Regions from separate parts of the Chryseobacterium sp. II3a genome, predicted to be linked through region 1. Evidence: riboswitches for the same ligand, from Rfam matches in the RefSeq annotation. Region 1 holds a riboswitch; each other region holds the start of a gene.

Region 1 (8,188 bases):
TTTTGCAGATAACGCAGATTCAAAGAATGAATTTAACTAAAAAGTAAAATAAATCAATATATAAATCTTATGAGAAGAAAAATAGTTGCAGGCAACTGGAAAATGAACAAAAATGTAATTGATGCACAACAATTAATGATTCAATTGCTAAGCTATAAAAACAATAATGCTACCAACTGTGAAGTTTGGATCGCTCCACCATCTTTATACTTAATGATGGCTAAAGATATCTTTGAGAAGGATGAAATCGGAGTATTTTCTCAGGATATGAGCGAGCACGAAAGCGGGGCCTACACAGGAGAAATCTCTGCTGATATGTTAGAATCTATCGATGCTACAGGTTCATTGATCGGGCACTCTGAAAGAAGACAATACCACGGAGAAACAGATTCTCACTGCAACAGAAAAGTAAAATTAGCATTAGATAAAGGTCTTACTCCAATCTATTGTAACGGAGAAACTCTTGAGCAAAGAAAAGCAGGACAACACCTTGAAGTAGTGAAAAACCAAACTGAAGTCGCTCTTTTCAGCCTTTCTGCTGAAGAAATCAAAAAAGTTGTGATCGCTTACGAACCGGTTTGGGCTATCGGAACTGGAGAAACAGCAAGCCCGGAGCAAGCTCAGGAAATTCATGCACACATCAGAAATATCATTGCTGCTAAATACGGACAGGAAGTAGCTGATGAGGTTTCTATCCTTTACGGAGGTTCTGTGAAACCCGATAATGCGAAAGAAATCTTCTCTCAGCCTGATATTGACGGAGGTCTGATTGGAGGTGCTGCTTTAAAATTAGAGGATTTCTCTAAGATTATTGAAGCTTTCAACTAATTGAGAAGAACAATATAGGAAATAAAGCCCTTGGAACTAGTTTTCAAGGGCTTTTATTATAGGTTTTGGCTAAGCCGATGAGTTTATGTTCCTATTTTTTAAACGGGCTAAAGCCCGTTTCTATTGAATATATTCTATGACCTATTCAATTTTACACAAGAAAAACGTCCTGTTTGTCATTGACTACGTCGAATCTTCGATTTCTGACGAAGGAAGAATCTCCACATTGCTATCCAAAAATCATAGTTTAGATCCCTTCGAATGACAAAAAACCTGAAAACCTAATCTGAAAAATTATTTCGGAATAGCAAATAAAATGGAAAGCCACTCCTAAAAAAGAGAATTCTTTTTCAAGAAGCTAAAGCCCGTTGCTATTGAATTATACAATAGTATACAATAAAAAACGGCAGAATAAATTCCGCCGTTTTCCGTTAAAAAAATCTAATTATTGAATATCGACTATATACATAGTTCCTTTATCAACCTTACCCGTTTTAGGCAGTATCTTTGCCTTAGGATTCCCGTTTCCATCATCTACTACTCCAAAATCGTCATCATTGAAAACAGCCAGTTTATTATTTCCTAAATAAACAATTCCCTCAAATTTATCATGTTCATAGCCAAGCTTTGCAACAAGGTCTACAGCTAGTTTTTTAGTAACAGGTTTAATTCCTGCATTGGTAAGCTCATCCCAGGTACATTGTTCCAAAGCTTTTCCGTTCACCTTCATTCCATCTACCGCAGCAAGGTCTGTTCCGGTTACATCTGTAGCATCGCTTAGATTGATTCTGTACACCTTTTTAATTCCACCCTGTGTTCCGAAATTACTATCTCTTTCAATGACAAGAAATTCATTATTCCCTAATGCTGTAATATCACACACCGAATCAGAAGCTCCTCCATCCTGTTTATAAACATATTGTTTCGTTTGCCCTGTAATGGTATCGAAAGTTACAATTCTCGTTAAAGTGGTATTTGTTGCCAAAGCTTTTGATGGAACCAACATCATCGATTGCATTGTTCCCACCAATGTTTTTCCGTCAGGAGTCATACAAAGACCTTCCATTCCTCTGTTCGCTCGTCTTTTAGCCAGCACTGCTGGTAATTTTCTATTTCCTGTATTTACCCCAATCGGACTTATTCTTTCCAGTTCTACTCCATCAGCACTGTAATGAACAATATGAGGGCCATATTCATCAGAAACCCAAAATGTACCGTCTGGTGCAGCCACAATACTTTCACTGTCTAAACCATATTTATCCGTACCCAGAACATTTCCTGCAGCATCATAAGCCACTTCACCTGTACTTCCCATTCCTATAGGGTTTGGAAGTCCGGTAATAGACTGTCCGGATGGATTTTTAAGCTTAATATATTTAATCACTTCTACTTTTCCTTCTGCATTAATTTTAAAATGCATAATGGTAGGAGTAAAATCAGGTGTTAAAAACTTTTTCCCGTTCTGATAATCTGTATTCGGGCCACGGTCTGTAATAACATAAAACTCACCTTTTCTTGTGGGATGAGCTGCCGCTCCGGATCCGAATCCACCATTAATGACATCTACTCCGTTTATTGTTGCCAGTTTTGAAAATGGAAACTCCTGCGGAAGTTTAGAATAATTAATATCCGAATTATTGATATTGTTGTCATCATCTTTGCATGACCACAAGGCAGTCATCATCAAAGCAGATAATAGTATTCTTTTCATAGTAACTTTTATGGCGCGAAAGTATAAATTGATTGTAAACTGATCTTGAATACAATGATAATTGTATTTTAACAATAGAATTCTAAGATGAATTCAACATAAACAACAAAAACATGAATTTAACTCATAAAATTCAAAATAAAAAATCCAATTTATTATCAATTAGTAAAATCCATCCTTAAAAATATAGTTCAATATCAGGAAAAATTGAAAACTGATATATAATTCACAAAATAGACATCAAAAATTTATATGATATATTTGCGCTGTTTTTAAGGTTGAACACTGTTCACAATAGGGAATCAAGTGAGAATATTATTCAAATCTTGAGCTGTACCCGCAACTGTAAGCTGTTTTACCTATAGCTATTAATAATACCACTGGGCTAAGATCCGGGAAGGTTAGCTGTAGGATGCGAGCCAGGAGACCTGCCTTAAATACGCGTTTAGTTTCAGGATGATGAACCATCCTGTAGATAAATAAGTTTCGGGAATAAAACTTTAATTTAATTATATTATGAGAAAAATCTATCTTTTTTTCTTACTGCTTTGTACGCAGTTTTTCTTTGCTCAATTCACAGAAAACGATATTAAGTTTTGGGTGGGAACCGGTTCTAAAAAGGCTTATTTCATTGCCGATTTCAATGATAATAATACTCCTAAATCTTATGCATGGGGCTATCGTTTTGATGATAATAATTTAACAGCCGAAGACATGATCAATGCGATTGTGGCTGCAGAACCTAAAATAGAGGCTGACATTCCTTCAGGATTTCTGTACAGTTTCAAATACAATCACCATACTCCAAGTACAGATGATTACTGGATTACCTGGACCGGATCAAATGCCGGAAATATGTCCAATCAAAATAATGGCGTAGGGTATACGACTTTAACAGACGGGCTGTGGTTTGGTATTACTTATGGTCTTGATTTCATCGACACACCACCATCAACACCAGTTCCTGCTTACAGTTCTCAATGGTATACTTCATCCCAAATTACCAACTGGATTGGAACCGGAAATAACAGAAGTCTTGTTGTAGTAGATTTTGGGACTCATAGTTCTAATGGTAATGCCAATTCTTTTGCTTTTGGAATTCAATATAATGGTATCTTAACAGCGGAACAGGCACTACAGCTTATTCAAACTCAGGCCCCTTATTTCAATTTTACTTCAAGCAATAATCAGGTTTCCAGCCTGTCATTAAATACTTTCACAGGAACCAACTCCGGAGCAGAAAATTGGAAATTATATTCCGGAAAAGATCTTTCAAGCTGGCAGAAAAAAGATGATCTTAGCCAGATTCAACTGAACAACAATACATGGCTGGGATTAAGCTTTGGAGAGAGAAGACCTTTCACTCCTACTGAAGCAAGTAATGCAACATTGTCTGTTGCCTCTGTATATAAGAAAGCATCATTCAACATTTACCCTAATCCAACAAGTGATTTCATTCAGATTGAAACTTCTGAAAATATCAGAGAGGTTACGATCTATTCTTCTTTAGGACAGAAAGTAATGACTTCCCAGTCAACGAAGATTAATATTAGATCTCTAAATACTGGCATATATTGGGTAGAGATTAAGACGAAAAATGGTTCTTCCCTGCATAAGGTTGTGAAGAAGTAGAGAGGGAATTGTTTAACCACCCTGTCAAATCTACGATTTGACACCCCTCCAGAGGAGGGGAATATTACGTCTTCAATTATTATTTTCTTCGTTATAGAAATTCGTTCAGCTTTGGCTAAAACAAAAAACGCATCCAATTCGGATGCGTTTTTCATTATGATGTAATATCAATTATTTTTTCTCTGCTCTTTGAAGAACTTCGTCTACCATTCCATAGCTCTTAGCTTCTTCAGAAGTCATCCAGTAATCTCTGTCAGAAGATTTCTCTACCCACTCATAAGTTTGTCCTGAGTGGTGAGCGATAATATCATAAAGCTCCTGCTTTAATTTTAACATTTCTCTTAAGTTGATCTCCATATCAGAAGCAACTCCCTGAGCACCTCCTGAAGGCTGGTGAATCATTACTCTTGAATGTTTAAGCGCAGAACGTTTTCCTTTTTCTCCTGCAACCAATAATACAGCTCCCATTGAAGCAGCCATACCTGTACAGATAGTAGCTACATCCGGTTTAATGATCTGCATTGTGTCATAAATACCTAATCCCGCATATACACTTCCACCAGGAGAGTTGATGTAGATTTGAATATCTTTAGACGGATCTGCACTTTCTAAGAATAAAAGCTGAGCCGTAACGATATTCGCTACCTGATCGTCAATTCCAGTTCCAAGGAAGATAATTCTGTCCATCATCAAACGGGAGAAAACGTCCATTTGAGCAACGTTTAATCTTCTCTCTTCCATGATGTACGGAGTTAAGTTCGTTGGGCCATACATTCCCATATACTGATCGGTAGCCAAACCGTTGTTTCCTAAATGTTTTACAGAGAAATCTCTGAATTCCTTTTTAATGTCCATATTTGTATTATGTATTATTTTAATAATATTTTCGATGTTTAAATTACAATATTTATTCCTAAAATTTTATAGGACTTTTTGTCATAGATTACTGACTCCTTTTGTCTTTAAACTATCTTTTTCTATTGACATAGATTCCTTTAATCGGGGAATATTCAATAATATTACTTAATCTGATAGAAGCTTGTTTCAGCAGAGTGATTTTTTTAATCAGTTCATAATATTTTACTTCATCAGTGCTGCTGTATTGGTCCAGTTCCTTCGCTGTTTCTGTAATCAGATAATCAATATATCTGTATTTGTGCAGTAAAACATCCCCTTGAATCTGATCTGCGACTTTATCTCCATAATTAGGCGGATAAATATTTCTTGATGCCCAGTTTTCCAGTTCATCCAGCGGCATCAAAGCATCTACAACCTTTGTCGTAATGTCTTCATCCATAAAAGATACAAAAAAGTTTCCACTTCTCAGCTCATCTTTCTGAATACCCTCTCTTACCTGGTTGATAATGATCTCATTTTCTTTGACTAAAAATGTATACTGCTCCTCTTCAAAATGATGAAGAATTTCTTCAATTACCGTAATCTGATATTCTTCATTGTTCTCATTTTTTCTTTTCAACACTACATCACCAAACATCAGCATGTGATCCACCAGCTTATTCTCCATAAACAGAACATCAAACAAAAAAGGATCTTCTTTTTCCTGATCCAAGGGAACGATCTCCAGCTTCGGAGCTACTTTTTCCTTCTGTTGTTGCTGAACATGATGGGTTTGATTTTGGGTAATCTGTTTTTGAACATCCAGCTCATTGAAAAGACTCTGCTCAGAAAGACCGAATTTATTGGAAACCTCTTTCAAATACACCTCTCTTTTCAGTGCGTTTTGTACGAAAGAAACCGATTTTACAATGTCACGGATGGCCTCAGCCTTTTTGATAGTATCATTTCCAACATCCCGTAACAGAATTTCCGCTTTAAAGTCAATGAAATCCATCGCTTCATTTTCTATATACTTTTCTACATATTCCTGCGGATGTTTTCTGGCAAAGGAATCCGGATCATCACCATCAGGGAAAAGCAAAACACGAATGTTCATCCCTTCCGTCAGCAGCATATCAATGCTTCGGAAACTGGCTTTGATACCAGCATTATCTCCGTCGAAGAGAATGGTTACATTTTCCGTAAGCCTCTTGATGAGTTTAATCTGTTCTGTAGTCAGCGAAGTTCCCGAACTTGCTACAACGTTTTCAATTCCGGACATGTGAAGGGAAATCACATCCATATATCCTTCCACCAAAAGACAGCCATTCTTTCTTGAAATAGCCTGCTTGCTTTGGTTTAATCCATAAAGAACATTGGATTTATGATAGATCTCCGTTTCCGGTGAGTTGAGATATTTCGCTGTTTTTACATTATTCTTAAGAATTCTGGCTCCAAAACCTAAAACCCTCCCTGAAAAACTATGAATCGGGAAGATTACTCTTTCACGGAATCTATCGACTCCCGCAGGAGTATTTTCCGGGAAAATAGACAGTCCGGATTTTTCAAGGATTTCCTTAGTATATCCTTTCTCAAGAGCATACGCAGTAAAAGCGTTTTTCTTTTCAGGAGAATATCCAAGCTGGAATTTCTTAATGATATCATCCTTAAGTTCTCTTTCTTTAAAATAAGCAAGTCCTATACTTCTTCCTTCCTGATCCTCCCAAAGAATTTCCTGAAAATACGTATTGGCCACTTCATGAATCTTATACAATAGATCTTTTTCTGTCTGGGCATGTTTTGCTTCCTCAGAAATTTCACGCAGATCTTCTTCAATTTCAATTCCGTATTTCTTAGCGGCATGACGAAGGGCCTCAGGATAAGTGAAGTTCTCGATTTCCATTAGGAAAGAGATAGCAGTCCCTCCTTTTCCGGTAGAGAAATCCTTCCAGATCTGCTTGCTTGGCGAAACAACAAAACTGGGAGACTTTTCTTCATGAAATGGGCTGAGTCCCTTAAAATTAGACCCTGCTCTTTTCAACTGCACATATTCACCTACAATCTCTTCAACGCGGATTGTGGAGAATATTTTATCAATGGTCTGTTTAGAAATCATGCTACAAAAATACACATAAAAAAAAACCTTACAATTATATAACTAGTTATATATATCGACTGTTTTATGATTATTTTTGCAAACAAATAAGCTTATGCAATTCACTATACATACAATCGAAGACTGGCAGGAAGTTGTTAACCGCATCCTTCCTGAACTAAAACATAATATCCTTCTTCTTAAAGGAAACCTAGGAGCGGGAAAGACCACTTTCTCCCAATTTTTGCTTAAAAACCTGGGAAGTGAGGATGAAGTAAGTTCTCCTACCTATTCCATCGTTAACGAGTACAATACTTCTAAAGGAAAAGTATTCCATTTTGATCTTTACCGCTTAAAAAACATTGAAGAAGTATATGATATTGGGATCGAGGAATATCTTGATAACTCTTTTCTATGTATTATTGAATGGCCTGAAGTGTATGAAGAAGAGCTTTACGGGCTCAACTACCACACAATGAGTATTGTGAACACAGGTGAAAACAGAGAAGTTTCATTCGAGTAAATATTATGTATCTTTGCTTATTAATTCAGTATTAAAATAACAATCTGTAAGACATAATTTAATTTAAGGATGAGCACAAACATTTTTACTCCTTTCACAGAAGAAGAATTGATGCCGAAAGAAGAAAAATTGGAGGTTATAAAGAAGGGAAAACAGTTCAGTATTGGAATTCCTAAGGAAACCTGTCTCAACGAAAGGAGAACCTGCATTACTCCTGACGCTGTACAGGTATTGGTAGAGCACGGTCATGAGATTATCATAGAAGCTGGGGCCGGAGAAGGTTCGTTTTTTACAGATTTACAGTATTCTGAATCTGGAGCAAAAATTACCAATGATCCTAAAGAAGCATTCGGGCAGGATTTGATTTTGAAAATCAACCCTCCTACTTTGGATGAGATTGATTATATGAAGCCTAATACTTATATGGTTTCAGCGCTTCAGATCAACCTAAGAGATAAGGAGTACTTCCTTAAGCTTGCAGAAAAAAAAATAAATGCCATTGCCTTTGAGTTTATCGTAGATGAATACAAACAGCTTGCATTGGTAAGACTTATCGGTGAAA
Region 2 (8,188 bases), on a different contig from region 1:
TCAAAATAATATCACCTGTATTTTTACTGAGATTTTCAGCCTTTATCAAAAGATTGACAGCGGTTTGATTTTCATGTTTTTGTTTATATACTTCAGACATTCCCTTTAACGCAAATGCTTCCAGACTTTTGGCATTATTTCGCTGGGCACAATCTGTTGATTGCAAAAATGCCTGTTGGGCCTTATCAATTTGATTGAGATTAAGATAGCAATAGCCAATATTGTAATACACCACACTCATATTAGAGTAAGTAGTTTTCTTTACCGGCACTTTTTCAAAGTTTTCTATAGAGATCAGAAATTTTTCCAGGGCAATGTCAGAGTTGGATTGGCTTTTATAAATCATTCCTTTTATGGCATAGATTGTGGCTGTTTCTATATATTTTTCGGGAGTTTTTTCAGGGATTTTGGCCAGATATTGATCTGCTTCATCCAATGTTTCAAGACTTTTGCTGAAAAGTTCCATTTGTTGATACTGTATCGCTACAGAAACCAGTACACTTACCTGGCTTTTTGCATCATTTGTTTTTTGTGAAAGTTCTTTGGCCTTTAAAATATATTTCAGAGATTCTTCAAAATTTCTTTTGGCAACATTAGCCGTGGAAAGAAGCATATAGATGTCAATAGAGGTTTTGAGACTATTGTCTTTTTTCAGAAGTTGTTTTCCAATGCGAATGGCTTTCTCCGGATTATCATAGATTTCCAGTTTAGCTTTTTTCAACAGGGATGCATCTAAAGTGCTTTGACCGTTTATAAAAATAGAGGACAAAAGGAATAATGAGAAAATTTTTAATCTTAGTTTCATGATACTTTACTTTTACTGATTTCCTGGATGTAAGCGTTAGGAGACATTCCTGTAATAGATTTAAAAACAGTGGTAAAGGCACTATGTGAAGAAAAGCCCGAGTACTCTGCAAGATAGCTTACTTTATAGTTAAGAAAAGTAGGGTTTGTTCTTAGCAGTTGAGCAATATGATTGATCCTTAGTTTATTAATATATCCATTGAAATTTTTTTCCTTATTATTGATGACCTCCGAAAGGTATTTGGTGTTGATCTCCAATTGGGCTGAAAGCATTGATAATGACATGTTTTTGTTCAGATACCGGTCAGACTGTTCAAATTCCTCAAGCTTTTGAAGGATTTCTTCCTCTTTTTCCTTAGAAATTTTATTGGAATTCCTTTCTGGATCAGGAGTGTTTTTGAGTAAGATAGTGGTTGGAAGGACAATTTGTTTTTGCTGGTAATTCTGTTTTTCAAAGAAGTCAAATTGCTTTTTCAAATCTTTATTTTTACTTTTAATAATCAAAAAATAGATGAATAAAGCAATGATGATTGCAGATAAAATCAAAGTGAAAGTCCAGAAAGATTTTGAATAAGTTTGTTTTTCAAATTCAAGGGTTTTATTTTGATTGGTTTCCACCAGTTTTACAATGTATCGTATTCCTTCTTTTGTATTGTAATCCGTTTTGGTTTTTAAATCATTATAATATTTGTTGTATTGATGATATTTTATATCATCCTGGAGGGCAAAATAAGTACGGGACAATGACTCGTAAATCTTAATCTTTATATTGTTAAAAGGAAGGTCTTCAATTAATAACAATCCTAGTTCCAGTTTTTGAACTGAAGTTTTATAATCCTGCTGTAGGAAATAGTACCGGGAAAGATTTTCATAAGCTAAACTGAGTAAAAATGGTTGGTTTTGCTGTTTTTCAAGGTCAGAAATTACATTTTCTATCAATTTTTTATAATCGGCTAGCTTATTTTGTTTCATTAAATAAGAGGAACGGAAAATATTGTTCTCTGCTGTAATAATTTTATTCTCTTGGTTATCATTGTTGGTATATTGATCACTTTTGTCAAGATTTTTTAATGCATTGGAATAGTCTCTATTAATTCCCAGGTTCAAAGCTTGAAGTTGATAGAGTTTTGCGGTAGTGATTCTTAATTTGGGATCATTGCTTTTCAGAATCTTCTGATCTGATAAAAGATGAGCAATTATCTTTTTAGATTGAGTATACAATCCCAGGTTCTGATATTGGTCTGCAAGATTATAATCCCCAAAGATCTGCATAAAATAAGAGAGCTCCTGACTTTGACCTGGATTTTCTTTCTGAGAAAAACTATTGACTGACTGCATATAATCTCCCTTCATGGCGAAAGCCTGTGAAATAATGTTCTGAAGTACAATCTTATGTTCTATATCCTGATCACCTACTAAAAGTCCCTGAGTATAACTAATACAGTCATCAGGATTTTGATACAGTTTCTGAAATGCTTTGTCAGCAATAATAGTAAAATCAGGACCAGACTGTCCATTGATAATAAGAAAGCATAATGTAAAGATCAGCAGAAATATTCTTCTACTGTTTTTAACCATTTTTCTGAATAACCATTTATTTTTCATGTTCTTCTTAACAACTCGCCTGAAAAGCTGCCTACAAAATAGAATTATTTAAGTATTTGATTATTAATTTTTTAAAGTTTTAATTCTTTCGAAATTCACGAATTGTGAAAGTCTATTTCTTTTGTTTGGGTAAATATAATGTTAATATTGTTTCTGTTGATTCTAAATATTAAATATAATAATATATGAAAAATTTTTACAAAGTGTCAATGAAAATGGTTGTTGCTTATTGTTTTTTAAATATTGGTGCAGCAAAAGCTCAACTTACGGTAATGGGACTCGGGAATTATAACGTAGGGGCAGTGTCTGATAAAGGGATAGTGAGTATGCATACCAGCGGTGGTGGTATATATATGTGGACATCCAATACTGGAATTGTACAGATAGGATCCATCTCAAACGGGTATCCGGCTGCGGGAAAAACTGTCGTTTCTAACGATGGAAATACAATTGCATCATCAATTACGAATGCAGCAACAGGTTTTAATGAAATTTCAATTTATGATGTATTTACCTCAACATGGACAAACAAAGGCGGCCTTGTTCCTACCGGTTGGGACGGAAGTGTAAGCTCCACATGGGGAATATCTCCCAATGGAAACACCATTGTAGGCCTGGGCTGGCTTACTGCAGCAAATGCCCATGCTGTAAAATGGGATCAGACAAACGGAGTGGTAGACCTTGGAAGTATGGTAAGCGGAAGAAGCTCAAGAGCGAATGCTATAAGTGCAGATGGAGCTGTGGTAGTAGGATGGCAGGATGAACCTACAGGAGCCAGAAGTGGTGCAAAGTGGATAGATGGGGTCGAAAGTTTCATTACAGATAACAATGGAAATAACGTAGGAGAAGCGGGAGCTGTTTCTGCAGATGGAAATACCATTATTGGCTCAGCAACCCCAAATCCTTATGTATGGAAAGCAGCAACGGGGGTGACTTATATAACACATCCTAATGCTTCTTTCTCATTCAAAGGAGGGGCGACCGGTGTTTCTGGAGATGGAACAAGGGTTATTGGATTTTACAGGGCATTTGGAGCACCGCCTATGTCGGGAGAAGGCTTTATCTGGACAGAAGCAGATGGCCGTGTTAATCTTAATGATTATGCAACAAGCTTAGGAATTAATACCAATGGAGTAACTATGGGACTTCCTTTGGCGATTTCTCAGGATGGGAAAAAAATAGCAGGAACGGGAATGAATGCTTCGAATCAAATGGTCGCATTTTATCTTGATCTTACAGAATATTTATCAGTGAGTGATGTTTCAAAAGATAAAAATACAATGGGTATTTATCCAAATCCGGTAGCTGATATTTTATATATAAAAGGAACAGGAAATATCGAAAAAGCAGAAATTTATAATATGGTAGGGCAAAAAGTAAGATCGTACACTGCTATGGAACATCAGATTGACGTATCATCTTTGCCAAAAGGGAATTATATAGTACAGCTTTCAGAGAAAGAAGGCAAACAGCAGAATTACAAATTCATTAAGAAGTAAAAGTTAGCAAATTTTAATAATAGTTATACCATGAATGGCTGTTTTCAATAGTGAAAACAGCTGTTTTTTATGAATCATTGAAGAGGGGTGTTGGGAATTTTATCAGAGTATGCCTACGATAAAAGATATAGTTTTAAAGGGGATTACTATAGTTATTTTGTTGATATATATACTTTACTACTTTTCAACTCCTATCTTCTTTGTTTTCAGCTACAACATCCACTTTTTGTCTAATACATTTAAAAAGCTATCTTTGCAAAAATTTTGGTTTCCAGTATATTGGAATGAAAAGGGAATTGGGTGTAACTCCCAAACTGTCCCCGCAACTGTAGATCGCAATACCAATTTCTGTACTCAGCCACTGTATAAAAACGGGAAGGCGCAGAAAGCGAAAGTCAGGAGACCTGCCAGAATAATAATCAAAAAACATATTGCTTTCGGTGGAAAAGTAGAAGGATATGGATATAAAAAGATCTCTGGTACTGTTTCTCTCATCTTATGGCTGCTTTCTTTTCGGACAGGAGAAAGCTGTAGATACTATTTATATATTCGACAGCCAGATGAACAAGGTGAAACAATTTCACCCTGTGAAAACTATTACACCAGAAGAAGCTCAAAAGAATTCAGGCAATCTTTCAGAATTACTTAGATTTCAATCTAACCTTTATATTAAAGAAAATGGGCGTGGTGCCGTTTCTTCACCTTCTTTTAGGGGAACATCAGCTCAGCAGACTGCTTTTGTCTGGAACGGTATTAACATTAACTCTAATTTTTTAGGACAGGGAGATATTAATAATATTGCATTGTTTGGATATGACCAGATTGGAATAAAAGCAGGTGGAGGAAGTATTGTCTACGGATCAGGAGCTATTGGGGGAAGTATTCATCTGAATAATAACCTGGAGTTTAATAAAGGATTCCACGGATCTTTATTTTCAGAGGTAGCATCTTTTGATACCTATAATAACTTTGTAAAGGGTTCTTACAGTAATGATAAATTTAGCTTTAAAGCTTCTGCAAACTATAGTGTAAGTGCTAATGATTATGAGGTGCCGGAATTTGTAGTAGGGAGAACCCCATTTAAAAATATCAATGGAAGGTATTACAATACTACCTTTAATATAGGAACTGCTTATAAAATTACGGATTCTCAGACTATTTCATGGCAAAGCCAGATATTTGACGCTTCTCAGCATTACGCAATTTACGAGGAAAATGGTAACAGGTCGAAGTATAAGGCAAATACTTTGAGAAGTTTGATCTCCTGGGATATCAATAAGGTGAATCTCACTAACAGCTTCAAAGCTGCTTATACGGAAGATAATTACAAATATTTTTCAGATATCCATTCACTTAAATCCAGTGGAGCAGAAGGAAAGAATTATATCTTTAAAAACGATTTTAATTATTTCATCACTCCCAAAATCAATATTAATGTGATTGGAGAGTTTCAGGTGAATAAGGCGGAGGGGTATGAGACAGGGATAGGAAGTGTCAGTCGAAATATAGGATCTTTAGGAGGAATGATAAGATATTTTGTTTCTAAAGATTTACGTTTTGAAGCAGGAATAAAGAAAGATTTTGTTGAAAACATTTCATCCCCAGTTCTGTATTCTTTTTCTGGAAAATGGAATCCTTTATCATGGTATCATATAGGTGCCAGTTTTTCAAGAAACTTCAGATATCCAACTTTTAATGATCTTTATTGGCAGCCTGGAGGAAATCTGAACCTACGTCCTGAGACCTCCTTAAATATTGATATGGATCATGAGTTTAATTTTAGAGATTTTAAGATTACTCTCAGCCCATATTATATGGATATTAAGGATTTTATCAGCTGGCTTCCTACTTCATATAGCTATTGGGTTCCTTTTAATACATATAAATCTGAGTTTTATGGCTTAGAATCGCAGATTACCTGGAATAAAAATTTTGGCAGACATGGCCTGAAGGTTAATACGGGATATACATATTCAAAATCTATTAATAAGGAAACCCAAAAACAGATGATGTATGTTCCTTTACACAAAGCTAGTGGCTCAATAGATTATAAGTTTGATTTCCTTAAAATATATGCTCAAGGGCTTATGAATGGACTTACTTACACTACGGCAGATGAGAAAAGATCTGTGGCACTGGATCCTTATTTTATTTTAAACGCTGGTATTTCTGCGGATATTTTAAAGAAATATACCCTAGGATTCAAAGTGAATAATCTTACAAATACAGTTTACCAGACAGTATATGATTATCCGATGCCAAAAAGAAATTATAGTATTTATGCAACAATTAATTTTTAAATAATATGAAACTGAACAAATTTTTACATCTTCTTTTTGCTTTTACGCTTCTCTTGGGTGTTGTATCTTGTAGTACTGATAATACTGATGAACTTCTACCTAGAATTGATTATAGTAATGGATTCCTGATTGCCAATGAAGGAAAATATGGAACGCCAAATGCAGAAGTAACTTTTGTTACTCCAGATTTAAGTCTTAAGCAGGATAATATTTTTTCATTCAATAATGGTGGAAAATTAGGGGATGTTCTTCAAATGATTACTTTCAATGGAAACAATGCTTATTTATTATTAAACAATTCAAATAAAATTCAGATTGTAAACCGTAATAACTTTAAAGCGACTGGTGAAATTACAAAAGAGTTGAATACACCTCGCTATATGGCATTTGCAAACAATAATATTTATGTAACGAATGATAAATATAATGGAGAAAAATTTGTAAGTGTTTATAAGACTTCAGATAATTCTTTTATCAAAAAAATTCCTTTTACAGAAACTGTTGAAAGAATTGTGGAAGCAGGAAATAATATCTTTGTACAGAATGCTTCATTTGGATATGGAAATAATATCACTATTATTAATACAACAACCAATGAAATTCAGAAGACTTTTCCTGTAAACGGAAATATCAACAAGATTATTTCATATAATCAGAACGTTTATGCTATAGCAGCCGGAACTACAGATTCTTATATCTATCAGATTTCAAATACAGGAGCTATTACAAAAACAACTACTTTAACAGGAATTACTGATGCTAAAAACCTGGAGATTTCAAATGATAAATTCTATTTCAGTTCAGGCAAAAGTGTTTATACTATGGATATGAAATTAGGAACTGTACCTACTTCACCATTGTTTACTGTAGAAGCTAGCTCTGAACAATATTCTGATCTATATGGATTCAGTGTGGTTAAAGATCTTATTTTTACCTCTGATGCAAACGGATTTACGAAGGATAGTAAAATTGTTGTTTACAATACATCTGGAGCTATTATTAAAACATTCTCTGCTGGTATAGCTTCCAATTCAGTATATTGGAACTAAAAATATAATACGCTTTGGCGTACTTAAAATAATTTTTTATTTTTTCATCATTTGTGTTTTTTTCCGGGCGGGTTCTTAGAACCCGCCCGGCTTTGATATATATTGTTCAAAAACATAAAAAAGCTGGATTACTCATCCAGCTTTACTTTTCTATATCGTGAAAATTAGTTTATTTTTAATCCCAGTTTTTCGGCTTCAGCAATCACGAATTTTGTTGCTTCTTCCTTTTCATTTGGGATTTCACCTTCAAGGATAGCTTCTTTTACTTTTTCCTTTAAAATACCGATTTCACGGCCTGGCTGAAGGTTAAACATTTCCATAATTTCTTCTCCGGTAATAGGTGGCTGGAAATTTCTTACCTGATCTTTTTCTTCAACCTCTTTGATCTTCACGGCTACATATTCAAAATTTTTCTTGAATTTTTCCTGCTTTTTAGAGTTTTTAGTTGTAATGTCTGCCTTACAAAGAGTAAACAGTTCTTCAAGGTCTTCTCCGGCATCAAATAAAAGCCTTCTTAATGCAGAATCTGAAGCATCATCCGTAATCAGGGCAATAGGTCTGGAAGAAAGTTTAACCATCTTCTGAACATATTTCATATCGCTTCCTAATGGCAGTTTTAATCTCTGAAAAAGTGTTTTTACCATCTTAGAACCTAAAAATTCATGTCCATGGAATGTCCATCCTGTACCTTCAACAAATTTTTTGGTAGGCGCTTTTCCTATATCATGAAGTAATGCAGCCCAACGCAGCCAAAGGTTATTGGTATTCACAGAAATATTATCCACTACCTCCAGAGTGTGATAGAAATTATCTTTGTGGGTTTGTCCTTCTACTTCTTCTACTCCTTTTAGTTCGATCAATTCAGGAATGATAAGCTTTAAAAGCCCTGTTTGTTCCATTAATTTTAATCCTACAGAAGGTTTTTCAGAGA
Region 3 (8,188 bases), on a different contig from region 1:
ATGATGGCGAACAATATTATATAGCACTTATTGCCCCTCAAAAACCTAAAGTGGCAGAAAATAAACTGGTCGCTGGAATTTATAAATACAATAAACCTGCTGCTTCATCCGGAAGTTTTCCTGATCCTTCACAGTTTTCATACTCGGAGGTAAAGGGATATACTTTGCAATTAGATCCAAGAATGCCGGAGCCATCCATGGGTAATCATTCTTCTCCCAATAATCAGAACTTAATCCAAGGAAATGACGGATTATATTACGGGATGGTCAACTATACTATGACAGGAAACTGGACTTTGAATTTTATCATGCTGAATCAAAATGGTAAGATCATTAAAGGAACTAAGGTCTCAACAGACTTTACCCCAGGTATTCCGGGAGCTAAAAGTGAACTTTTTATTGATATCTTATTCTAAAGTAATGAAGCAGTTCGGAATTATATTGGTCTTTTTAGGAGCGATAATCAATGCGCAACACCGAAAAGTAAAAAAAGATAGTATCGCTCATTTGGCTGAAGTAAAAGTAAAAAGTATTAAAAAGAAGGTTGAAACAGATATGAAAATGAGTGTTTCAGTAGATGAATTTCTTGCATCTTCTGATAAAATCAGTTTTATAAAACGTGGGGCCTACGCTTGGGAACCTTTACTTAACAACATGAGTACGGAAAGATCTGTCATTACTCTTGATGGGATGCGCATCTTTGGAGCATGTACTGATAAAATGGATCCGGTTACCTCCTATATGGAAAGCAATACTCTTTCAGGGATAGATATAAAATCAGGCCAGGAAGGAAGTTCACACGGAGCAACAATAGCAGGAAGTATTGACCTGAAAAGAAAAAGTACTCCTTTTGGTCTTGAAAAAAAATGGAATGGTGCCTATCAGACAGGTTTTGAATTCAATAATAAACAGTTTTTCAATCTTGGAAATATATCTTATTCAGGGAAAAAGCTTGTGGTAGATGGAAGCATTTCTTTCCGGAAAGCAGGTAATTATTACGATGGAAATGATGCTGAAGTGAATCACTCTCAATATAATAAATTCAATACCGGAATTGGAATCGCTTACAAAACAAGTTCCTTATCTTCAGTGAAAGTGGATGCAATCTTTGATATTGCGAAAAATGTTGGATTTCCTGCATTACCAATGGATTTATGGCTTTCCAGAGCCATGATTACCTCAGCATCCTACAAACAATTATTTCAAGAGGGGATAATTAAATCCTGGGATACAAAAATCTATTTCAATACGATTGAGCATTATATGGATGACACAAAGCGTCCTGAGAATCTGGTACACATGGATATGCCGGGATGGAGTACTACCTATGGGCTGGTTTCTTCAATGAATCTAACGAAAGAACGGTATACCTCAGACATAGAACTTAATGCCTACAACAATACATCCATTGCCGAAATGCGGATGTACCCGCAGGATCGGAAGAATAGGACTATGTTTGCTTATAGCTGGCCCTGGGTAACGACACGTTTTGTAAGTCTTTCGATGAATAATAAATGTGACCTATCGGACAAAAGCCGTTTGAACTTCGGAGGATCTTTAGGATTGAATTATAATGAGTCCAAATATGTCGAATTTAACTGGATTTTCCATCCCGGAGCATCACAGAAAAAGACAAGGGTTGTTCCCAGTCTGCATGCAGGATATCAATTTACCGATCATCATTTTAATTTTTCTGTAGGAACGGGTTACGGACACAGAGCTCCTTCCGTTTCAGAAGGGTATGGCTATTATATTTACAACAGTTTTGACCGCTATGACTATATAGGAAATCCGGACTTAAAAAACGAGATTTCTTATGAGACCAATGCCAGTGCAGGTTTTAAAAATGAAAAAATAAATATTGAAGCCAAAGTGAATTACTTCTATATTCAGAATTATATTATCGGAAGGATTTTAAGTCTTGGAAGTCCTATGAATTACCAATCGGTAGGAATAAAAGCTTATACTTCACTGGATCATGCTACACTTTTTAACATGTCCCTGAATGCCAATTACAGCATTATCACGGATTTACACTGGAAAGGAGTACTGACGTATGCAAGAGGTAGAGATGATAAAGGAAAAAATCTACCTTTCGTCCGCCCTTTAAGCTATCTGACCTCTTTACATTATACTCATAGGAATTTTGGAATTCAGACTTCTGTAAATGGAGATTTTATTCAGCTGAATTACAGTCCGGAATATGGTGAAGATCAGACACCGGCTTACACCATATGGAATCTTTCCATGGATTATACTTTCAAAATCAAAAAACTTAAGACCATTTTTCAGGTAGGAGCCGAAAACCTGTTAAACAAATATTACAGCACTTATGCAGACTGGGGAAATATCCCAAGAATGGGTCGTAATATTTATACGTCTTTAAAATTCAATTTTTAAAGATGACAGAAACTTTAATTAAAACAACAACTAAAATTTTTAAAATGCAAAACTTAAAACAATATCTACTATTATCAGCTTTTTCATTAGGTGTAATTTCTTGCCAAAACAGTGATGATAATCCTGTTGCCAATAATGTTACCCTTGAATTCAAGAATACATTTAAAAATGAAACGATTGTTCTCGGAGGTGCCACTTCAAGTACAGCTACTATCAATACCTCTGCAGAAGGACAAGTTCATCATTTTTCAGAATTGAAATATGTAATAAGTAATATTCGTCTGATAAAAGCAGATGGTAATGAAGTTCCTTATAAAGTTAATGACCTCGACCAGGGAGCCACTGTAATAGATCAATCAAAGCCGGAAACACTTCGTTATATTCTTAGTAATATCCCAGTGGGAGAATATAAAAGAATCAAATTCGGACTAGGAGTAAAAAAAGATCTGAATGTTTTGGATCAGGTGAAGTTTCCAAAGTTTTATGCTACCGCAGGTGCCAATGATACCCAAATGATGTGGGAATGGGGAGCTGGTTATCGTTTTACAAAAATCGAAGGTTTCTATGGAACGGATAACAAACAGATGTCTATTCACACAGGGAGTACAATAAAAGGATCAGACGGTAATTTTACCCAGGGAGTAGATGCGTATAGAGATGTTACTTTAGATCTTTCTCAACATGCCATTGTGGATAACAAAGCTCCTAAAATTATTATTAAAGCAGATTTTGATAAGCTGTTGACGGGCAAAATTAATACGATTGTATTGGTTACGGGAACAGGATCAGATGGCAATGCCACTCCGAATATTCATACTGCTAACCAAATGGTAAAATTTGTTGATAACCTCGGTGGTAACGGTTCAAGTGATATTTCCGGAATGTTTTCAGTGAGCAGTGTTGAAAATTAGACTCTACTCTGCTGCAATGAAAAAAGGATTAAATATTTTAGTGATTCTTATTCTGTTAATATCATGTAATAATGATCGTTATGAGCCTATTTCTGACGATAATCCACAGGTTTCACTCAATATTCCGTCTGGATTTCCGGAACTAAACAATTCGGTGAACTCTAATAGACCTACAAAATATGGGATAGAGTTGGGGAAAAAATTATTTAATGAGAAAAGGCTAAGTACAGATAATAGTATTTCCTGTTCCAGTTGTCATATTCAGGGAAATGCCTTTGCCGATAATAATGCACAGGGAATAGGAATTCAGAATAGAGTAGGATTACGAAATGTCCCAGCTATTCAGAACATGCTGTTTATGAAGTTTTATAATTGGGATGGTAATATCCTTCAATTGGAAAATCAACCCCTGGTTCCTATTATCACTCATGAAGAAATGGGTTCTTCTATTCTGGAGGTGATAGGGAAAATAAGGGATGATATGATGTATAAAGATCTGTTCCGAAAAGCATTTGGAGACGAAACGATTACTGCTGAAAGGATTTATAAAAGTATTGCTCAATATGAGTACACTCTGATTTCTGCCAATAGCAAATATGATAAGGTAAAAAGAAAAAAAGGAGAAGCTTTCACGGAAAACGAGGCGCTGGGATATCAGACTTTTCAACAGAAATGCGCAAGCTGTCATAGTACAGAATTGTTTACCGATCAAAGTTTCAGAAATATTGGATTTCCTGTAAACCCGGATACCAATGAAGCCGGAAGAGGAAGGGTTACCGGTATTCCGGAAGACTATATGAGTTTTCGGGTTCCTTCTTTACGGAATGTAGAATATACCGCACCTTATGGAAGCTATGGACAATTCCCAACACTAAGAGCAGTTCTTGATTATTTTGATAAAGGAGTTTTATCTGCAGATAACCTTGACCCTGTTTTTAAAAATAATGGAAACAGAATTCCACTTACAGAACAAGAAAAGACGAATCTTATCCTGTTTATGAAAACACTGAGCGATCGTGAATTTGTAGAAAAATAATCATTGGTAAAAACAGAAAAAACTCATTGCTTAAATCCCGTTACAACTTAACGGGATTTTTCACGTTTATGGATTGATAATCATTTTATTCTGCATGACATCATATCTGGTGATAATTTTATATCTTTGCCGGAATTTGGTGAGCCATAATAAGCTCTTAAAAGGGAATCCGGTGAAAATCCGGAACAGACCCGCTGCTGTAAGCTCCGCACCAAAGTTTTTGAAAAATACATCCACTGTTTTTAGAAATGGGAAGGATTTCAAAAATGGAGTAAGTCAGAAGACCTGCCAGAAATAATAAACGTTTGACGCTTTCGTGGAATAAAGCTTAGGACAACAATGATTCTGTGCAGTGGCAGCTGTGCTTTGTCGTTGCTTTCTTATATCCATTTGCGTCATCATGATCCATGAATGAGCTAATGGGAGTAAAACTAAATACATTTCAATTCCATACAATTGTTTTCACGGTATTCGTGTTAACCTCTCAAATTCTACTTTCCCAAACCAGGAAAAAAGATAGTATTAAAGGAGAAACAATAAAGACTGTCAATATTTACAAAAAAAACTTTAAAGAAATCCTTCCGGCCCAGACTTTACAAGGTGAAGAGCTTGAAAGGCTAAGCAGCCATTCTGTTGCCGACGCATTACGATATTTTTCCGGTGTTCAGATTAAAGATTATGGAGGCATGGGTGGTTTGAAGACCGTCAATATCCGGAGTATGGGAAGCCAGCATGTAGGCGTTTTCTATGACGGAATTCAATTGGGAAATGCCCAAAACGGACAGGTGGACCTGGGAAGATATTCTTTGGATGATCTGGAAGAAATTTCTTTGTACAATGGTCAGAAAAGTGAGATCTTCCAACCTGCCAAAGACTTCGGATCATCAGGATCAATCTATTTACAGCCTAAAACACCAGTATTCACAGGAAATAGGAAAACCAATCTTACCATAAGAGCCAAAAGTGCTTCCATTGATTTATTCAACCCTTCTTTCCGTTTAGAACAGAAGATATCAAAACGGATAGCAACGAGCTTCAGTGCAGAATTTCTCCAGAGTGATGGTCTTTATAAATTTCGTTATGGAAGAAAATATCCCAATGGAACCACTGCTTCTGATACCATTTCCAAAAGATATGATTCCGATATTAAAGCAAAACGTTTTGAAACTTCTGTGAATGGAACTTTGAATAACGGAAGCTGGAATATCCGTGGTTATGGGTATATTTCAAACCGTGGTATTCCGGCACCTATCGTGAAGAACCGTTTTAAAGCAAGAGGGGCAAGAATGCTTGATGAGAATTATTTTGTACAGGCAAATTTCAGGAAAAAGCTTTTTCCTAAATTTGAAACTCAACTAAAGGCAAAGTTTGCTTACGACTATACTTATTTTAATGATACGGTAAGGTCTCAGTCTGGGATGCCAGCGAAGAATACTTATATTCAACGCGAGGTCTATGTTTCCTCTTCCAATCTATATTCAATTACTCCTAATTGGGATGTCAGTTTGAACGGAGATTTTCAATACAATACCCTTGATGCTGATTTGTATAATTTCTCTTATCCTACCCGTTATACAACCCTGGTTGCATTGGCTACTACCTATCAGTGGAACAGATTTAAATTCTTAGGAAGCCTATTAGGGACATTTACTTCAGAAAAGGTAAAAATGAATTTCAAACCTGATGACAGAAGAGAATGGACACCTGCTTTCTTCATGAGCTATCAGCCCGCTTCAATACCTGAACTTACCCTAAGAGCTTTCTATAAAAATATCTTTAGACTACCCACCTTTAATGACCTGTATTATACCAGTGTTGGTAATACTTTTCTTAAACCGGAATTTACCCACCAGTATGATGTAGGTTTTACGTATCAGAAAAAATACGATACATCTTTATTCAAAGGACTTTATATAAAAGTAGATGGGTATTATAACAAAGTGACAGATAAGATTGTGGCCATCCCAACAACCAATATGTTCCGCTGGATGATGCTCAATCTTGGAAAGGTTGAAATTATTGGAGCAGACGTAAATGTTCAAACGGAATTAATGCTTGGAAAGGTGAAACTTAGACCATTATTGGCTTATACCTACCAGAGTGCTAAAGATAAAACCATTACTAAAGGATTTAAAGAAACCTATTATGGGGAACAAATTCCTTATACACCAAGGCACAGCGGATCTTTTACCCTGATGGCAGATTATAAAGACTGGAGCTTTAATTACAGTACAATCTATGTGGGAGAAAGATATGACGGACAGCAGGATAATATCCGCTATAACTATATTCAGCCCTGGTATACCCACGATCTTTCTGTCCAGAGAAAACTAAACCTTGCCGGGCATCCTTTTAAAATAAACCTTGAAATGAACAACGTTTTTAACCAATATTATGACGTTGTACTGAATTATCCAATGCCGGGAAGAAATTTCAGACTCACTTTAAACTTTACACTATGAAAAAGCTAAACCTGTATTTTTTATTTTCTATATTCATCCTTCTTACTTCCTGCCGTACAGATGATACCATCATTCCTATGGAAGTAGTGGAAGGGCTTAACCCTGTTGAAAAAACAACCATCAAAGGATTCTATGTACTGAATGAAGGAAATATGGGAAGTAATAAATGTACCCTTGATTTCTTTGATTATACCAAAGGAACCTATTTCAGGAATATCTACTCCGAAATCAATCCCAATGTTTTAAAAGAGCTGGGAGATGTAGGAAACGATATCAAGATCTACGGAAGCAAAATGTACATTGTAGTGAATGTTTCCAACACCATCGAAGTCCTTGAAGCGAAAACAGCTAAGCATATTAAATCCATTTATTTGCAGAACTGTAGATATTTAACATTTAAGGATGGAAATGCTTATGCCAGCAGCTACGCCGGCCCTGTAGATATCAATCCATTGGCTCCCAAAGGAAAAGTAGTGGAAATAGACACTTTATCCCTGTCTATCAAAAGAGATGTCACTGTAGGATATCAGCCTGAAGAAATGGAAGTTGTAGGGAACCAGCTATTTGTAGCCAATTCCGGAGGATACATGGTTCCGAATTACGACAAAACCGTTTCAGTGATTGATCTGAACACTTTTACAGAAAAGAAAAAAATTGATGTAGCGATCAACCTTCATCGCCTTAAAAAAGACAATTATGGAGATCTGTATGTAACCTCAAGAGGCGATTATTACAATGTTCCTTCCAATTTATATCTGATAGATGCAGCAACAGGAAACATTAAAAAAGATTTTCATATTGCAGTGAGCGAAATGACTATCGTGAATGATAAACTGTATTACTATGGAAATGAATTCAACTATAATACTCATTCCTACGTAAAAACATATGGAATTATAGATGTAAAGACAGAGCAGATAATTTCCAACAAAATTATTGATAAGGAATATGAAGACCTCATTAAAACCCCATACGGAATTGCTGTAAATCCTATTACAGAAGATATTTATATTACAGATGTCCGGAACTATGTATCCATGGGATTTGTGTACTGCTTTGATAAAAACGGACATTTTAAATGGAAAACTGAAGGCGGAAATATCCCTGCCCACTTCGCTTTTTTATACAACTAAACAAAACTGATAGACATGAATAAAAAAACAATTAAGTACGTAACAACTGGGCTTTTATCCTTTTTTTTAGCGGGTATAGTAGCTTCTTGTCAAAATGATGATGAGGTAGCAGCAGCGGTTCCTACAGATCCGGAAGTAATTCCCCCTTCATTTAAATTAGATACCGCTTATACTATTGAACGTTTCAGAGTATTGAGCATTCCTACCAATATTTCCGGAAAAGTTACCTGGAGCATTAAAGATTCC
Region 4 (8,188 bases), on a different contig from region 1:
ATATTTTCTGGGTGGCCCGCCTGTAGATTCTTCCCATCTGTAAGAGAGAAACTCTCCGTTTTTAAGTCTTGTAAGAAGAGGGTAGAGGGTCCCTTCCACTACATCCAGTTTTCCTTTTTTCAGTTCATCAATGAGATCAGAAACATACATTTCGCGATTATTGATGAGACTTAGAATACAGAATTCCAGAATTCCTTTTCGCATTTGCGCTTTGGTATTTTCAGTATTCATCTTTGATAATTTTTGTTAATTAAGGTTATATTTTTAGAAAAGTACTCCTAGCTAGTTGAGCCTATTCTAATTTTACATTACAAAGATATGTAAATAAAATGGTATTATGCAATACAAAGTAGTGAAATTTTGAAAATAAAATTATTATCAAGCTGATAATCAGATTGATAATTTTTAAACTAAATTTTTTGATTAGTCAATTTTAAGAGAAAAACCTTTTAAAAAATTTAAAAATTGAGTGAATTTTGAAAATATAAGGGATGAAAATCTGGTTTTGATCAATGTAAGGCTTCTTTTTATCTATGGTAAAATGTTTAATGATATATTATCATCTATCTTTCATCAAATGAGTTTAAATACATTTGAGTTTTGAAATCGAAGCTATGATTCGTATTTTTGTTTGGAAGTTTTTATAAAACATTTGAATCCAATATTACTATGAACATGAATATTTTGAATTACTACAGGAGTATATCCGCTTTTCTATTATTAGGGCCTTTATGTTTTGGGCAGTACCAGTTTGAGGTAAAAGATGCTTCAAAAAACTATAATGCCATTATTCATATCAACAATTGTTTTGATGATCAGTGTATGGAGAAGGGAACAGTGGAATTATTTGATAATAAAAACAGCAAAGTACAAACCTTTACATCAGATAATCTGGTTTTACATCTTGGAAAGGGGCAGAGATTGCAGCGTGGAAAAATGATCCCTTTAGCAAAGGAGCAAAGCCCTCTTATTTTTGGTGACTTTAATTTTGACGGAACTGAAGATCTCGCCATAAGAAATGGTAATATTGGAAATTACAGTTCGGCATCTTATGATGTGTATGTATTTAATAGTACCAGAATGGCTTTTGTGAAAAGTAAAGAGCTTACAGAACTAGGGTCAGATAATTTTGATTTTTTTGAAACAGATCCGGTCCGCAAGCGCATTATTACCTTTGGAAAGGATGGCTGCTGCCGACTTTTCACCACAGAATTTGAAGTAATTCCTAATAAAGGACTTGATAAGGTTCTTGAAAAAGAAGAGGATCTTACCAATGAGGATTATGTAAAAGTTACCATAAAAGAAAAGAAAAATAATAAATGGACTACCAAAACGAAGGTATATCCATCAGATCAATATAATAGAGAAAAGTAAGATGAAAATTCAGAAAGAAATTGATTTTATCCTGGCTGTAGATGCCCTGAAAAATGTACAGAGAAGAAATTATAATGCAGATGATTCCAGAAGAGAGAACACAGCGGAGCACTCATGGCAAATCATTATTTTGGCGCAAATCCTTTATCCTTATGCTAAAAATCGTGCGGATATCGATTTGTTAAGAGTGATAAGAATGCTTTCCATTCACGACCTTGTGGAAATTGAAGCAGGAGATACTTTCCTTTTCGATGAAGCAGCAATGGTTGGGAAGTTTGAAAGAGAAAAGATTTCTGCTCAGAAGATCTTCGGAATTCTTGATGAGCCTTTGCGTACAGAGTTTTTCAATCTATGGCTTGAATTTGAAGAAGAAGTTACTCCAGATGCTATTTTTGCATGTTCTATTGACAGAATTATGCCTTTCATTCTGAATTCTCATACTTCAGGAAAAAGCTGGACAGAAGCAGGTGTTACTGAAAAGCAGATCAGGAATATGCTTGAAACGGCCATTACGAGAGCATCAGATGAAATGGGAGAAGCTTTTGAACTGTTGTTGACCAGAAGCCTGGAAACTGAAAAAGTTTTAAAATAATCTCAAATAAAAAGCTGATAACTGGATTTTATTATTCCTCTTGTAATCTATAGAAGCTGCTTGTTTAGCTTTTCTGAAATCAGAGAAAACAGGAATATTTTATCCTGAGTTTAGTATAAAGACATATTATAATGAGTTTCGGGCGGCCTCTGGCCGCCCGAAACTTTTTTATTTATAGTATCTGGATTGGTTTCTTGAATTCATCAATCGCTACAAAAGTAAAGTCACCTACGATAGCTTTTTCTCTCTCATAAGAGTACATCTGCTCTGTGTAGATTTCAACGCTTACTTTCATACTTGTTTTTCCAACATATGAAACTTTTCCGATCAGTTCTACAATCGTTCCGGCAGGAATTGGTTTTTTAAAATCGATTTTGTCACTGCTTACTGTTACCACTCTTTTTCTTGCGAAACGGGTCGCAGCAATAAAGGCTACTTCATCCATAAGCTGCATAGCAGTACCTCCGAAAAGAGTATCATAATGATTGGTTGTGTTAGGGAAAACCGCTTTAAAGATTCTGGTTTCGGCAGCTTCAATTCTTTCTTCTGTAGTCATATTTCATTATTAATTAAGGCGAAATGAAATAGTATCAAAACAACAGAATAATGACAGGAACGTTGGAAATCCCTGAAACAATCCATCAGATCAATAAAACTTCAAATCGCGAAAGTTTCTTGTTTAAGAAAGCGGCAGGTCTCCTGACTTGTAACATCTTTTATCTCCTTCCCATGCCTCGCACAGTGGATCTTTTGATAAAGATTTCAGTTACTTACAGTTGCGCGACAGTCCGTGATTTTCACACGGTTCCCTTTTAATCTGCGGTTATGCAGAACCAGTTTCTATGATGAATAAGCGTAAAACTTTTTCGGCTGCAAAATTAATGAATTTATTCCGGATTATGGTAAATAATCTGGCTGATTACTCTTCCCTTTTTAATAGTCCATAGAGTAGTATATCGGTTTTCTCCGGAACCATTGATCATATAAAGAAAAATGTTGTCATTGTCCAGGGAGGTTACTCCTATATTGTTAAAGTCCATAGTGGGTTGGAACATATTTTTGATAGCTTCTCTTACGAAAACAGAACCTCTTCCAGGCTGCTGCAATCGGATAGATTTAATTTCCGTCATGCCTTCAGGAAGATCATTTCCAATTCCCCAAGGCTTTACTTTATCAATAGTAAGAAGCTTCCCTTCGGCATCTTTTTCCTTTTTACGGTAACCAGCATTGGATGGGTACACATCAATTACTACTTTGCTTCTCTGGGAAGTAGGGATTTTGGGATCGGAATTATCAGTGAAAATAAGAGATCTTCCGTTTTTAGATTTAGAAGGAGTGTAGGCAGGAAGCTGATCGATAAAAGCAATACGCTCTTTATTTACCATTCCTTCTTTATCAAGTGTTTCATAGCGAACAAATGGTTTGTCTTCGTCCTGCTTTTCTGGATATTTGATCCAGATCCATTCCGTTTCTCCCGGAGCGGGTTTTACATAAACAAATACATCTCCTTTGCGCATACGGATCTTATCTACAATTTTTCTGTAGTTATCCTTGTGTACACGTACATTGGCGTAGCCCTCTTCAGCTTTTACAACACCAAAAGGAACTTTATTCTGACCTTTAACGAAAGCTAAAGAAAAAATACTGAAAGCAGACAGGTACAATGCTTTGTTTACTGAAATCATTATAACAGATTTTTAATTCCCCAAATATATAAATTAAATGCTTTGCGGAAGATAACTATATTGTTGCAATTCTTTTAAATCCTGTATCAGTTTCAAATGACCATTGGAAAGTAGATAAATAGAGGTTTAATATCCATTACCTCCTGATAATAATCATCGGAAATAACGAAACCTTTGTTTTTACTTTGCAAACAAACCGATGATTTAAAAAAACGTTTTTTTTAAATGAATATTAAAAGGTAAAATAAAACTAACATGGAAATAAATAAAAAGAATGTTTGATACTGGATCAAACACTCTTTTTTTATCTGCAAATAAATTCTTTTACGATTCTGTTTTCTGATTAGATGAATTATAAATAGCCTCCGGATCATTTTTAAGATAATAAGAAAATACTCCGAAAAATAAAATGATGAGAAGAAATAATGCCCCACATACATAAAAAGCCGTTCCAAAACCATAGCTGATGGTCACTCCGCCTCCTAATCCCATTCCAACTTTATTGTTTCCGAGACCTTCCATCTTGGATTGGAAAGTCAGATAAAAAGTTAACAAAGAGATGAGACCTATCAAGGAAATAGTAATATGCCAGATATATTTTTTCTTAATACTTTTTATCACATGAATAATAATTCCCACAATAGCTGCCAGAAAAGCAATGATAATAAATGGGCTTGGAGGAATATTCTCTTTGTCATTTTTATTATTGGAATCATTCAGAGGTGAATATTCACTGTCAGTGTTGGAAGAATGATCACTTGAATCATTCCCGAAAGCTGAACCAAAAGGTGAATTCTGTTTTAAACTTTCCTTCATCCTTTCATTCATTGTTTGTTTGGAAACTCCGGTTACAAGATCTGTTCCTTTAATAGACATTAAGGTGGTATCCCCACATTTTATCAGGAAAAAAGGAAAGAAAAAGCAAAGGATAATTACCGTATAACTAGGTATCGGAATAAGGTCTGATAATACTTTTAATGGTTTCATAAATTATTGTTTCTGTTAAAAATAGGAAAATTATTACAACAATTTACAAAAGAAAAGAGAGTATCCTCAGACACTCTCTTCCATTATTGTATTCAGTTTATTTTCAAATTCTCAACTTAATGCATTTTCAGATAGATTAGATTCTCTCTAATTCATCAGCATTAATTGTTGTTTTGAAAGTTCCGTAATTAACAATCACTTTATTTCTGGAAATTTTTTCAATGGTTCCTACGCTGGTACTTCCGGTAATTCGGACACGCTGGCCTATTTTCATCCATACTTCACGGTCGCTTTTACGTTTTTCCTCCAGTTTTTCGTTGGTTTCAGCAATTTTTTCAATCACCTCTTCCTTCTTAAGCTGTTGGGTGATCTTTCTCTTCACCACCTGAAGGCGTTTGGATTCATCTTTATCAGCACCAATCTTTCTGAATTTTTCCTGTTCGAGCAGTTTTACAAAATCCTTTACAACATCTTTTCTAGACTTTCCTTTTGTATAGCTGTCGATGAAAGTTTCAATCTTGTTTCCGAACTGAAGTTTACGGTGTTCCTCTTCATAAAGCTTTTGGAAATTGAACAGTTTCTGCTGAAGCTGTTCATTCAGTTTTTGGAGATTATCACGTTTGTCTTCTACAGACTCTTTTCTTTCGGCAAGGTCAGTTTTTAGTTTTTCAACCTCATATTTCTCCTGTTGTAGCTTTACAATCGTTTTATCAAGATTCACAATATCATGTTCCACCTTTTTCTTGGCAGAATGAATGATAAACCTTGGGATTTTATTCTTCTCAGCGACTTCAAAAGTAAATGAGCTTCCTGCTTGTCCTACTTCCAGTTTGTACATGGGCTCCAGCGTTTCTTCATTAAAAAGCATGGCTGCATTCTGAGCGTTTGGAAGCTGTTCTATCACCAATTTGATATTCGTATAGTGCGTGGTAATGATCGCAAAACTTTTCTTGTCATAGAAAAACTCCATGAAACTTTCAGCCAAAGCACCTCCTAATTCAGGATCAGAACCTGTTCCAAACTCATCAATCAGTAAAAGCGTATTCGCATCAGCCTCACGGATGATTCCGGACATTTTCTTTAACCTTGATGAATAGGTGGATAGATGATTTTCAATGGATTGATTATCACCAATATCAGTCATGATCTTCTCAAAGAAAAACATCTCGGATTTTGGATGAACAGGAACTAGAATACCACTTTGGATCATTAGTTGAAGCAATCCTACAGTCTTCAGCGTAATCGATTTTCCTCCGGCATTAGGTCCTGAAATACATATAATTCTATTGTGATCCGTTAAAGCCAGGGTCTGGGGATGAATCGTTTTGTTCTCTACCTTGTTTCTTAACCATAATAAAGGATGGAAAGCGTCCTTCAGTCTCAATGTTCTATGGCGGTTGATTTTAGGAAGTATACCATTGATCAGGTCTGCAAACTTAGCTTTTGCTCTTACCAGATCAAGATCAAAAATATACGCCTGATATCTCCAAAGTTGAGGTTGAAATTCTGCAAGCTCTGCAGTAAGGGTTCTTAAGACTTTATCAATCTCTTTTTTCTCTTCTTCCTCATTTTCACGAAGCTTGAAATAATGCTTTACAACACTGTCTGGCTGGATGTAGGTGATAGATCCTGTTTTTGAAATTCCCAGGGTTCTTCCCGGAACTCTTTTTTTAAATCCTGATTTTACCGCCAAAACCCTTTGGTCGTCAATAATTGTTTCCCGTATATCATCCAAAAAGTCACTCTGTCCGTAGGTGGTCAGAGCACGGTTGAAATTTTCCTGAATCGCTTTTTTAGCATGCTGGATCTCAGTTCTTATTCCTCTTAAAGCCGGAGAAGCCTCATTTTTTACCTCACCAAAACGGTTGAATACCTTGTCTACCTTCTCGATGATCTCTTTTCTGAATTCCAGTACAGAAATCTCTTCCAGTAAAGTAGGAAATGTTTCCGGCATGGTAGGGAAGAACTTTTGTAACCTTCCGATCTGTTCCGTGATGGTTTTTATTTTGATGAAAGCACTGTTTTCCAGACGGTAATTCTCAATCAGCATCAGTTTCAGCTCACTTTCAATATCTTCATATTCATCAAACGGAATCGCATTTGAACTTTCAAAACTCGACAGATATTCTGACGTTTTTTTCAATGAAAGTTCCGCCTCGTCAATTTCCATCGGACGAAGTTGAAGAATTTTTTCTCTTGTTTTGGGAGAATACGCAAATGGGGAGATTTCCGCGAGCAATTGCGGAAACTCTAATTCGTCTAAATCTTCTTTATCTATATACACAATGCAAATTTAGTGAGAATTTTGATTATTACGTATATTTGAGCGATTTACAAAATAGATTAATGCAGAATGATTCCCTATTCTGTATTTCTTTTCAGAGATTTGAGGGTAATTTTTAATGAAAAATATGAAACTGGAAACAGAACGTCTGATCTTAAAAGAGATTAATGAAACCCATACAGAAGATATTCTGCGTATCAGAAGTAATGAAATAACCAATATGTATGTGAAAAGGAGATCTCCGAAAACCAACTATGACGCACTGGAGTTTATTTTACATATCAAAAAAGAAACTCAGGACAAAGAGGTCGCTTTTTGGGGAATTTCATATAAAGATTCCTGGAATCTTATTGGAACGATATGTCTTTGGAATTTTTCACCAGACAAAAAAACGGCAGAAGTGGGATATGAATTATTACCTGGTTATCACAGAAAAGGAATTATGTCTGAAGCGCTGAGTGCTGTTTTAGAGTATGGATTTCATAAATTAGGGTTGCAGCAGATTGTAGCCATTACAAGCAGATTTAATGAAAATTCAAAAAAACTACTTTTAAAATATCATTTTATTCTTGAAGAGGGTGAAAAGGATGAACATAATCCGGACAATATTATTTTTAGATTAAATAGAGATTAATTGTCGGATGAAACAATATTTCCATAAAAGAAAAGTGAAGATATTTAAAGTATGAGTTGTGCTTTTATTTTAATATTAATTACTTTTGCAATATGACCTGGACAGAAATTTTAGCCCCGATAAAAAGTACAGAATACTTTAAAACCCTTTGGGAAAAAGTAAAGAACGAATATGCAACTACTAAGGTTTTTCCACCTAAAAATCAAATCTTCAGAGCATTGGAAATTACATCATTTGAAGATGTGAAGGTAGTGATTATCGGCCAGGATCCTTATCATAATGACTTTCAGGCAAATGGTTTATGCTTTTCTGTGTCTGAGCAGGTGACAGCACCGCCATCCCTTAAAAATATTTTTATTGAATTAAAAGATGACCTTGGCGTAGTAAGAACTTCCAAAGAATTAGATGATTGGGGAAAACAAGGGGTACTTTTATTGAATGCAACGTTAACGGTTCGTGCTCATTCACCTAATTCTCATAAAGATCTCGGCTGGGAAACATTTACCAACTATATCATCAAGGAAATTTCAGATAAAAAAGAAAACGTAGTTTTTGTATTGTGGGGAGCATTTGCACAAAAAAAAGCCGAACTTATAGATCCGGCTAAGCATTTTATATTGAAATCGGCACAC

The links. A riboswitch is a leader RNA that binds a small molecule or an ion and turns the genes downstream of it on or off. The one in region 1 is predicted to bind cobalamin.
Region 2: it holds a riboswitch for cobalamin, as region 1 does, so the genes downstream of both, AC3HD6_RS01520 (TonB-dependent receptor plug domain-containing protein) here and AC3HD6_RS16210 (T9SS type A sorting domain-containing protein) in region 1, are expected to answer to the same signal.
Region 3: it holds a riboswitch for cobalamin, as region 1 does, so the genes downstream of both, AC3HD6_RS05560 (TonB-dependent receptor plug domain-containing protein) here and AC3HD6_RS16210 (T9SS type A sorting domain-containing protein) in region 1, are expected to answer to the same signal.
Region 4: it holds a riboswitch for cobalamin, as region 1 does, so the genes downstream of both, AC3HD6_RS02230 (acyl-CoA thioesterase) here and AC3HD6_RS16210 (T9SS type A sorting domain-containing protein) in region 1, are expected to answer to the same signal.

What each region holds. Positions count from the first base shown of each region.
Region 1 covers NZ_JBYPZJ010000006.1:272,664-280,851, reverse strand. The annotation lists gene tpiA (triose-phosphate isomerase) at 70-828, shown strand; gene AC3HD6_RS16215 (esterase-like activity of phytase family protein) at 1,274-2,539, opposite strand; cobalamin riboswitch at 2,798-2,989, shown strand; gene AC3HD6_RS16210 (T9SS type A sorting domain-containing protein) at 3,056-4,171, shown strand; gene clpP (ATP-dependent Clp endopeptidase proteolytic subunit ClpP) at 4,343-5,026, opposite strand; gene dnaG (DNA primase) at 5,139-7,124, opposite strand; gene tsaE (tRNA (adenosine(37)-N6)-threonylcarbamoyltransferase complex ATPase subunit type 1 TsaE) at 7,219-7,626, shown strand; gene AC3HD6_RS16190 (alanine dehydrogenase) at 7,696-8,188, shown strand, end outside.
Region 2 covers NZ_JBYPZJ010000001.1:313,550-321,737, forward strand. The annotation lists gene AC3HD6_RS01505 (tetratricopeptide repeat protein) at 1-805, opposite strand, end outside; gene AC3HD6_RS01510 (helix-turn-helix domain-containing protein) at 802-2,409, opposite strand; gene AC3HD6_RS01515 (T9SS type A sorting domain-containing protein) at 2,595-3,908, shown strand; cobalamin riboswitch at 4,157-4,334, shown strand; gene AC3HD6_RS01520 (TonB-dependent receptor plug domain-containing protein) at 4,367-6,208, shown strand; gene AC3HD6_RS01525 (DUF5074 domain-containing protein) at 6,214-7,257, shown strand; gene AC3HD6_RS01530 (CCA tRNA nucleotidyltransferase) at 7,422-8,188, opposite strand, start outside.
Region 3 covers NZ_JBYPZJ010000002.1:153,468-161,655, reverse strand. The annotation lists gene AC3HD6_RS05580 (hypothetical protein) at 1-416, shown strand, start outside; gene AC3HD6_RS05575 (TonB-dependent receptor plug domain-containing protein) at 421-2,400, shown strand; gene AC3HD6_RS05570 (MbnP family protein) at 2,445-3,311, shown strand; gene AC3HD6_RS05565 (cytochrome-c peroxidase) at 3,328-4,347, shown strand; cobalamin riboswitch at 4,468-4,654, shown strand; gene AC3HD6_RS05560 (TonB-dependent receptor plug domain-containing protein) at 4,755-6,809, shown strand; gene AC3HD6_RS05555 (YncE family protein) at 6,806-7,942, shown strand; gene AC3HD6_RS05550 (cell surface protein) at 7,958-8,188, shown strand, end outside.
Region 4 covers NZ_JBYPZJ010000001.1:492,133-500,320, forward strand. The annotation lists gene AC3HD6_RS02215 (PadR family transcriptional regulator) at 1-231, opposite strand, end outside; gene AC3HD6_RS02220 (XAC2610-related protein) at 670-1,374, shown strand; gene AC3HD6_RS02225 (HD domain-containing protein) at 1,376-1,966, shown strand; gene AC3HD6_RS02230 (acyl-CoA thioesterase) at 2,139-2,522, opposite strand; cobalamin riboswitch at 2,639-2,819, opposite strand; gene AC3HD6_RS02235 (hypothetical protein) at 2,854-3,651, opposite strand; gene AC3HD6_RS02240 (hypothetical protein) at 3,976-4,638, opposite strand; gene AC3HD6_RS02245 (endonuclease MutS2) at 4,775-6,922, opposite strand; gene AC3HD6_RS02250 (GNAT family N-acetyltransferase) at 7,050-7,556, shown strand; gene AC3HD6_RS02255 (uracil-DNA glycosylase) at 7,649-8,188, shown strand, end outside.